Regions from separate parts of the Streptomyces sp. NPDC048643 genome, predicted to be linked through region 1. Evidence: riboswitches for the same ligand, from Rfam matches in the RefSeq annotation. Region 1 holds a riboswitch; the other holds the start of a gene.
The links. A riboswitch is a leader RNA that binds a small molecule or an ion and turns the genes downstream of it on or off. The one in region 1 is predicted to bind cobalamin.
Positions count from the first base shown of each region.

Region 2: it holds a riboswitch for cobalamin, as region 1 does, so the genes downstream of both, AB0C62_RS06910 (CbtB-domain containing protein) here and AB0C62_RS29440 (hypothetical protein) in region 1, are expected to answer to the same signal.

Region 1 is NZ_JBEZHO010000037.1:16,842-21,673, reverse strand. It holds gene AB0C62_RS29450 (DUF4430 domain-containing protein) at 1-143, shown strand, start outside; gene AB0C62_RS29445 (cobalamin-binding protein) at 153-1,064, opposite strand; gene AB0C62_RS29440 (hypothetical protein) at 1,191-2,603, opposite strand; cobalamin riboswitch at 2,698-2,824, opposite strand; cobalamin riboswitch at 2,965-3,039, shown strand; gene AB0C62_RS29435 (prenyltransferase/squalene oxidase repeat-containing protein) at 3,184-4,832, shown strand, end outside.
Region 2 is NZ_JBEZHO010000005.1:44,483-49,314, forward strand. It holds gene AB0C62_RS06895 (ABC transporter ATP-binding protein) at 1-281, shown strand, start outside; gene AB0C62_RS06900 (ABC transporter substrate-binding protein) at 291-1,292, shown strand; gene AB0C62_RS06905 (enoyl-CoA hydratase/isomerase family protein) at 1,518-2,618, shown strand; cobalamin riboswitch at 2,727-2,873, shown strand; gene AB0C62_RS06910 (CbtB-domain containing protein) at 2,914-3,135, shown strand; gene AB0C62_RS06915 (CbtA family protein) at 3,157-3,915, shown strand; partial or broken gene AB0C62_RS06920 (DUF2083 domain-containing protein) at 4,021-4,385, shown strand; gene meaB (methylmalonyl Co-A mutase-associated GTPase MeaB) at 4,422-4,832, opposite strand, start outside.

The DNA.
Region 1 (4,832 bases):
CGGTCGACACCATCAAGAACGTCAACGGAGGGGCCTCCGCCTACTGGAACATCTCCGTCAACGGCGTACCCACGCCGGTCGGCGGCTGCCAGTTCAAGCTGAAAGCCGGTGACAAGGTCGCCTTCACCTGGACCGCGTTCTAGGAGACGCACCTAGAAGGGCCGTGCCTCCGCCCCGGTCACGGTGTCTCCCGCCCGCACTCCGTGGAGTACGTGGGCCAGCACTTCCGCTCCGCGGACCACGCGTGGGCCGGGGCGGTTGAAGTAGGCGGGGCCGTCCAAGACCCATACCTGTCCGGCCCGTACGGCCGGCAGCTCGGCCCATCCGGGCAGCGAGCTGAGCACGTCCCGTTCACGCAGGGTTCGTTCGGGCGGAAATCCGCAAGGCATCACGAGGACGACGTCCGGGCTCGCGGCCCGGACGTCATCCCATGTCATCGGCTTGGTGTGCTCACCGGGCGAGGCGAGCAGCGGATCGCCGCCGGCGTGGGTGATCTGCTCCGGAACCCAGTGGCCCGCGGGCCACAGGGGGTCGAGCCACTCGATCGCGACGACGCGCGGGCGTGGCCTGCCCGCCGTCAGCCGGGCCACCGCGGCGAGCCTGGCCCGCAGCTCGGCCGTGCTGCGCTCGGCCCGATCGCGTACGCCGAGGAGGTCGCCGACGGTGATCAGGCACTCCAGGACGTCGTCGAGTGTGCGGGGCTCCAGGCTGAGGACGCGGGTGTCGGCGTCGAGGAGGCGTACGGCGCCGCACACCTTCTCGTAGGAGACTGCGCACACGGCACACAGGTCCTGGGTGAGCACGACGTCCGGGCACAGGGCCGCGAGCGCTTCGGTGTCGAGGGTGTAGAGCGAGGATCCGGAGTGGGCGGACCCGCCCACGGCTTCGGAGATCTCGCGGCTGCTGAGGTCGTCGGGGGTGAACTCCGCCCCTGTCACGACGGGAATGGATGCCATCGCCTCTGGCGGCCAGTCGCATTCGTGGGTGCGGCCGACGAGAGCGTCCACCAGGCCGAGTTCGGCGACGATGTCGGTCGCGGCGGGGAGCAGGGAGACGATGCGCATGCGGCGACTGTAGGCGCTGCGGCGACGATCGACGCGTGCTGTGAACGGGAGGGTCCGCGACCCGTGACGGCCCGCGGCCGGAAGCATCCCCCAGGTGCTTCCGGCCGCGAACCCGGGCGCGGCCGGTCAGGCGCCCCAGCGCACGGCGATGGTGTCGCCGATGTTGATCACCTTCTGGCGGGTGGCCGCGGCGAAGCTGGAGCCATCGACGCTGACCTTCCAGGTGTTGGAACCGCTGTTGGCTTTGCCGTTGACCGTGGTGATCGTGCCGGTGCCCGAGGACGGCGTCACGCCCGTGACGCAACCCGACGGTGTGGCCGCGCTGATCGCCGCGTCGAGAACAGCGCCGAGGGTGGTCGTCGACCCGGTCGGGGTCAGAGCCACGGAGCAGACCTTGAGGCTGCCGGCTCCGTCATCCACGGTCAGCGCGAGCTTCGTCGCCGTGCCCGAGGTGAAGGTGCTTTGGCCGACCCACTGGGGAGCACCCGAGGTGACGGGGGTCGGCGGTGTGGCCGTGAAGCCGCCGCCCGCCACGGCGCGCAGCCCGTCGATCGAGGCGTAGGCCGACGGCGAGGTGTCGCTGGGCAGGTACTTGAAGCCGCCGCCCGGGTTGAACTGCTGGGCGATGAGGAAGTCGACCGGAGTCTTGCCCATGGAGGTGAGGAAGTCACCGGTCTGCGGGTTGATGCCGCAGGCGTTCAGGCCGGAGACCGCCCAGCCGTTGGAGTCGGTGTTGACCCCGAACATGGCGTTGAACGCGCCGCTGTTCGCGACCAGCTTCCCCTTGAGGAACGTCTTGGCCTGGACTATGTCGGTGTCCGTGTTGGGGACGCCGGAGACGCACAGGGCCGCCATCGCCGCGCCGGTCATGTCGATGTCGCTCGCCGCGGCGAGCTGGGTCGCGTTGCCTTCGGCCTTGCTGTAGTTCCAGCCGCCGTCGTTGTGCTGGTTGGCGCGGATCCGGGTGACGATCGCGTCGCGCAGGGACTGGGGAATGCGCTGTCCACCGGCCTGCGTCTTCGCGCCGTTCAGGGCCAGGGACGCGAAGACGGTCCCGTTGAAGTTGGCGGACGGGCCGAAGTAGCCGGCTTCCGCGGTCTGCCAGTAGCTGTAGATGTCGGCGACCAGGTTGCGGGAGGCGGAGACGCGGGCCGGGTCGATGCCCGCCGCGTACCCGTTGAGGGTGGCACGCTCGTAGTCGGTCACCACGGGGGTGGCCGACGGCCAGCCCGACGTCGCCAGCAGGTTGCGGTAGACGGTTCTCGCGTTCTTGCTCGCGTCACCGCCCGGGGTGACGTCCACGGCCGCGGTGCCGGCGGCGGCGAACGCGCTGAACGCCCATTCATTCGACAATCCGGACCCGGCGTACGAACCGTCGGCCGCCTGGAGCGACTTGAGATACGTCACACCGTTCGCCTTCGATGTGGCGATCTGAGCCGGGGTCGATGTGGCGGCCGCGGGCAGCGTGGTGAGGGCGAAGGCGCCGAGGGCGGCGGCTGCCGTGAGGGCGGGACGACGGAGTTTCACGAGACGGGACAAGGCCTGCTCCTGGGATGAGGGACGCCGGCCAGGCCCGCGCGCAGCCCAGGTGGCAGCGGCGGGTTCGGCCGCCGTCCAAACGCGTGGACCGGCTTCCAAAGACTGCTCGCCGCGCGGGTCTTCGGGCTCGGAGCGGCCCCTCGCCGTCCCACACCGTTGCGCGTCAGCCCCGGATTCTCACCAGGTTCCCCCACGTGGCAGCGCAGGACGCTACCCGAACCCTCCGTCACTCGCCAGACACCCCGAGGCACAGCCCGGCCCGACACCCGCCACCAGGGTGCGTGGCCTCCGAATCCGAGTTCGCCGCCTTGACGCTCCCCTCGCCTGCGTGTTCAATTCCGGCTGATACGCACTCAACTCCAGGGGAAGCCGGTCCAACGCCGGCGCTGACCCGCAACCGTAGGCCCGGCCAACACCCGGGCGAGCCGGAACACCTGGAGCCTGACGTTCAGCGACAAACGCCGTCGAGGACTACGGCGTGGTTCGACCAGCTCTCACCGCGGTGACTCTCCATGCGGCGAGGGCCTTTGACCACGCTCGGATACCCCCGTCGGTACACGACAAGGGGCCGGGGGCCGTGGTGGGGACCGACAAGCGCAGAGACCGGCGTACCGGAAAGAGACGGATACCCGCACTGTCGTCAGCGACGGCACTGCTGGTACTGGTGGGCTCGGCCCTGACGTTCCTCGCGGAGACGCCCGCCGCGGCCGACCCCATCGGCGACTGCACCGCCACCAAGGGCGCCGTCGTCGCCGTCGACTTCGGCCCGTTCGGAGGACCGGTCGAGCGCGGCTGCGACACCACTCCGACGACCGGCTACGAACTCCTGCACGAGGGCGGCTTCGGCACGACCGGGACGGAACACGACGGCCCCGCCTTCATCTGCCGCATCGGCAGCGACGCCTTCGACTCCGGCAAGCAGTACCCGACGCCGGACAAGGAGTCCTGCGTCCTGACCCCGCAGGCCACCGCCTACTGGTCCTACTGGACCGCGTCCCCCGGGCAGGACGACTGGACGTACAGCCAGTACGGCGCCATGGACCGCAAGCTCAAGGACGGCGACGTCGACGCCTGGGTGTACGGCGGGACGGACATCGGCGGCAGCACGGGCCAACCCACCTTCACCCCAGACGACGTGCGCGCCGGAGGCGGAACCACTCCCGACCCCGGCAACACGCCGACCGGTGCCCCCGGAGACGTCGATCTGGCCGCGGCCGCCGCATGGCTCAAGGGAAACCTCACCGACGGCGAGCGCATCGTCGACGACGGCGCCGATTCCCCGAACTACCTGCTCACCACGGAGACGGCCTACGCACTGGCCGCCGCCGACGGCAAGGACGCGGCCGTGCAGAAGATCGCCGTGTTCCTGACCGCCCACACCGACGACTACGCCTACCTGGCAGGCAAGAACGAAGCCCCCGACGCCACCGCGGCCGCCCGCCTCGCCCTCCTCGCCGAGATCACCGGCCAGGATCCGGCGGACTTCGGCGGCCACGACCTGATCGGCGATCTCAAGAAGAACGTCTGCGCCGCGGGCCCCGAATCCGGTGAACCGACACCCGGCTGCACCGGCAAGGGCGACTTCCAGAACGCCACGTTCGCCGACGGCCAGGCACTGTCGGCTCTGGCACTGCTGCGCGCCGGCGTGACGCCCCCCGCCGACACCGTCGACCGCCTCACCCAGATCCAGTGCAAGGACGGCGGCGTCACCAGCATCCTCATCCGCCCCGGCGAGTACTGCGACGGCGACCCCGCCACCACCGGTCTCGTGGCTCTGGTGCTGAACAAGGCCGGCGGCCACGACGACGAGGTCACCAAGGCCCGCGCGTATCTGAAGAAGGCCCAGCGCGAGGACGGTTCCTTCCCCGGCTACACCGGTGCCACCACCGGCAGCGTCGCCGCAACCGCATACGCCGCGCAGGCCCTGCGCGCTCTGGGCGACACCGCCCTCGCCGATGCGGCCACCGGTTGGCTCTCCCGACAGCAACTCGACGGCGGCGGCTTCGGGTTCGAAGAGGGCGCCACCGACCCGGCCCTCTACCCGACACCTCCGGCCGTCCTCGCCGGAGCGGGCACCAGCCTGGTCACCCTCACCACCAAGACCACCGACCCGACCGACCCGCCCACCAGCGAACCCCCCACCTCCGAGCCCCCCACTGGCCCTACCACCCGGCCAGGCGACGGACCCGATCTCAAGAAGGGCGTCGCCTACCTCACCGGCGCCACACA
Region 2 (4,832 bases), on a different contig from region 1:
CCAACCACCTGGACATCGCCCACCAGTTGGATGTCCTCGCACTGGTCCGTGACAGCGGCCCGACCGTGCTGGCCGCGCTCCACGACCTGAACCTCGCCGCCGCGCACTGCGACGTCCTGTACGTGATCGCGGACGGCCGGATCGTCGCGTCGGGGCCGCCGCTCGAAGTGCTCCGGCCCAAGCTGCTGGCCGAGGTGTTCGGCGTCCGGGCCCACCCCGTACGGCATCCGGTCACCGGCGCCGTCCAGCTTCTCTTCGACCTCCTTCCGACCACCTCCTGAGGAACACCCGTGCGCCGAAAGCTCATTGCCACCCTCTGTCTCGCCGCCACCGTCACGACCTCCGGCTGCGGCGCGAACGTCGAGACGTCCGACGACGCCGGGTCCTCGGCCGTCACCCTCACCAACTGCGGCCGCGAGGTCACCTATGACCGCGATCCGCGTCGCGTGGTCACCAACGACGTCGGCATCACCGAGATCATGTTCGCGCTCGGCCTGGAGGACCGCATGGCCGGGTTCGCCATGCCCGACGACAAGGGCGACCTGACCGGCGTGCCCTGGAAGGAGGGCTACGAGAAGGTGAAGTGGCTCTCCAAGGACCAACTCACCAAGGAGAACGTCCTCGCCGCCCGCGCCGACCTCGTCTTCGCCGGCTGGAACTACGGCTTCCGCGAGGACGACGGCTTCACCCCCGGCGCCCTGAAGAAGCTCGGCATCCCCTCCTACGTCCTCACCGAGTCCTGCCACAACGGCCGTTCGGGATCCGCCCGCGGCATCATGCCGCCCCTCGACGCGCTCTACGCCGACCTCACCAACCTCGGGAAGCTGTTCGGCGTCGAGGACCGGGCCGCCGCGCTGGTCGCCGGTTTCAAGAAGCGGATCGCCGAGGTGCGGGCGCAGGCACCCAAGGGCGCGGACCGGCCGAAGGTCTTCCTGTACGACAGCGGCCAGGACACCCCCTTCACCGCCGGCCGCTACGCCGCGCCGGAACAGATCATCAGCGAGGCCGGCGGTGTCAACGTCATGCACGACGTCCAGGACTCCTGGACCACCGTCGGCTGGGAGACCGTCGTCGAGCGGGATCCCGACGTGATCGTGATCTGCGACTACGGGGACACGAGCGCCGAGCAGAAGAGGAAGTTCCTGCTGAACCACCCGCCGTTGCGCGGAGTCTCGGCCGTGAAGAACCGGCGCGTCTTCGTCCTCGACTACGTCGACCTCGTAGAGAGCCCCCGCAATCCGTCGGCCGTCGCCCGGCTGGGCGCTTACCTGCGCACGGCCGAGAAGCGCTGAACAACCGGGGTCCGACCCTCGCCTGCCGGGCGTCGGTCGTCCGCGTGAGCGATCCGGGGTACCCGGACGCCGACAGCGCCCCGCACTCGCTCGAAGGAACCGGCTCCCCCGGCCGGCACGGGCGCTGAGAAGATCGTCACCGAGCTGCGCTTTCCACCCGGCCCCGGAAGGAACGAACGAGATCATGCACGACATCGTGGCCAACGGCCCGACGGAGGTTATCGGATGAACGGCACCGAGGAACTCGCCGCCGAACCCTCCGTCCTGGTGCGGACCGAGGGACGGGCCGCCCACATCATCCTCAACCGGCCCCGCGCCCTGAACGCCCTGAACCACGAGATGGTGCACCTCGTCGACCGGGCCCTGACCGCATGGGAGCACGATCCGGCCGTAGAGACCGTCGTCATCACAGGCGCCGGAGACCGGGGCCTGTGCGCGGGCGGGGACATCCGCGTCGTCCACGACGACGCCCGCGACGGGGACGGCACCGCCTCCGCCGCGTTCTGGCGTGACGAGTACCACCTCAACGCCCGTATCGCCCGCTACCCCAAGCCGTACGTGGCCGTCATGGACGGCATCGTCATGGGCGGCGGCGTCGGCATCTCCGCGCACGGCAGCGTCCGGATCGTCACCGAGCGCTCGCGGATCGCCATGCCGGAGACGGGCATCGGCTTCGTGCCCGACGTCGGGGGCACCCACCTGCTCGTCCACGCCCCGGGCGAACTGGGCACCCATCTCGCCCTGACCGGAACCTCGGTCACCGCCGGCGACGCCCTGCTGTGCGGGCTCGCCGACCACTTCGTCCCGTCCGCCGCCCTCCCCGCGTTCCTCGCCCAACTGACGGACCGGCCCGTGCGGGAGGCACTGGCCCGGTACACCCAGCCGCCGCCGCACGCGCCGCTGACGGACTGCCGGGCGTGGATCGACACCTGCTACGCGGCCGACACCGTGGAGGAGATCCTCCGGCGGCTGGACGCCTTCGGGGATCCCGCCGCCAAGGAGGCGGCGGAGACCCTGCTCAGCCGATCGCCCACCGCGCTGAAGGTCACCCTGGCCTCTCTCCGCCGGGCCCGTCGGGCGGGTCCGCTGGAAAGCGTCCTGAACCAGGAGTACCGCGTCTCCTGCGCGTTCCTGGCCGCTCCCGACCTGGTGGAGGGCGTCCGGGCGCAGATCATCGACAAGGACCGCGACCCGCACTGGACCCCGGCCATGCTCGCCGAGGTGACCGACGCGGACGTCGAGCGCTTCTTCGCTCCGCTCGGCGAGCGCGAACTCGGGCTCGTGGTCCCGGGCATCGTCACGCAGGCGGGCGGAGCGGGAGCGTGACGCTCCCCGTCGACCCCCGGGGCCGGGCGCGCCGTTGACGCACCGCCCCCGCGGACCGGCCACCTGGTGCGAGAGGAAGATCACGCCAGGTGGCGCGGTCTTGGCCATGTACTCGCCACGCGGTACGGTCGGTCCGATATCGATGACGTCAGGACGGAAGCCGGTGGGAAATCCGGCACGGTCGCGCCACTGTGAACGAGACGCTCCAGCACGCTGGACACCTCGCAAGTCAGACCCGTAGACGTCATCCAGTGCACCACCGAGATGGGACGCGAACTCCCGAGGAGGTCCTGCCATGGCGCAGACCGTCGCTCCGCCGACAGCCACCACCGCCGTAGTACCCGCCAAGCTGCCGCTGAAGGCGATTGCTCCCTGGGCGGTCTTCTTCGGCATCCTGATGCTGGTCCTGCTCTACTTCGTCGGCGCCGAACAGGGCGCCACCGCCGTCGTCTCGGGCGAGAACGTCCACGAGTGGGTTCACGACGCCCGCCACCTGCTCGGCTTCCCCTGCCACTGACGCGAGGGACAGAGCACACTCATGAACTCCGCAACGGTAAGAAACCTCCTCGTCCGCGGCATGCTCGCCGGCCTCGCGGCCGGCGTGCTCGCGCTGGTGGTCGCCTACTTCCTCGGTGAACCGAGCGTCGACAGCGCCATCGGCTTCGAGGAGGCGCACGCCCCCGCCCACGAGCACGAGGTCGAACTCGTCTCCCGCAGCCTGCAGTCCACCGCGGGCCTGGCCACCGGTGTCCTGCTCTACGGCATCGCCTTCGGCGGCATCGCCGCGCTCGCCTACTGCTTCGCCCTCGGCCGCGTGGGCCGGTTCGGAGCGCGCGCGACCGCTCTCCTGCTGTCGGGCAGCGCACTGCTCGCCGTCTACGTCGTGCCGTTCCTGAAGTACCCGGCCAACCCGCCGTCGGTCGGCGACCCCGACACCATCGGCAAGCGGACGACCCTGTACTTCCTGATGATGGTCCTCAGCGTGCTGTTGGCCGTCGCCGCCACCCTCCTCGGCAAGCGGCTCGCCCCGAGGACCGGCACCTGGTACGCGACCGTCGTCGCGGTGGCCGCCTTCGCCGTCGTGATCGGCCTGGCCTACGAGTTCCTGCCCGTGATCAACGAGGTGCCCAAGGACTTCCCGGCCACCCTGCTGTGGCGGTTCCGGCTCTCGGCCCTGGCCATCCAGGCAGCACTGTGGGGCGGATTCGGCCTGGTCTTCGGTGAGTTGGCCGAACGCCTGCTGAACCCGAAGCCCGCAGCCGTCGGTTCCGGGCGGTCGGTCCCGGCCGCCGGCTGAGACCCCGGCAACGCCAAGGGCCCCCGGCACCGTCCGGGGGCCCTTCGCGTTCCTGGGGAGGCACCGGCCTACGAAGCCCGCTCCCCGCCGTACCTGTGGAACCCCGGCGGAACCTGCCCGCTGTGCAACGTCCACGAGGCGTTCGCCGTACCCGGCCGCATCCACGTGCAGACCGCGGAAATGCCGGATGGACAGCGCTACTTGTGGACCGCGCGGGCCATCACCCGGCACCGCGGCGGATGGGGCGAACCCGGCAAGACCTTCGCGGTCGGACTCGGCTGCGAGATCCGGCACGCCCACCGCCCCGTCTACTCCGACGGCCTCGACCTCGCCAACGCCGCCGCGGCCACCCGCATCGGCATGGGCTGCCGCGTCTGCGAACGCCTCGACTGCCCCCAGCGGGCCGCTCCACCGCTCGGCAGCCCCTGCGGATCGACCAGAACGCCAGCACCTTCGTCCCGTACCCGGTGGCCGACCGAACCGGCCGCCGCGCCGGGGGTCAGGCCCTAGTCGTCCTCGCCGCTGAAGGTCTTCAGGATCCGTTCGGCGGCCAGTGTCGCCGTCAACGACCCCTCGCGGACCTGCCGTTCGAGGTCGGGGGCCAGCGCGCGGACCTCCGGGTCGGCGTGCAGCCGGCCGAGGAGCTCGTCGCGGACCATCGTCCAGGTCCAGTCGACCTGCTGGTCACGGCGCTTGTCGGCGAGCCGGCCGGAGGAGTCGAGCAGGGTGCGGTGCTGTTCCAGCCGGGCCCAGACGGTGTCCAGACCCGCACCCTCGCGGGCGCTGCAACTGAGCACGGGCGGCGTCCAGGCCGCGTCCCTGCCGTGCATCAGCCGCAGCGCACCGGCCAGTTCACGGGCCGCGGTCTGGGCGTCGCGGGTGTGCGGTCCGTCCGCCTTGTTGACCGCGATCACGTC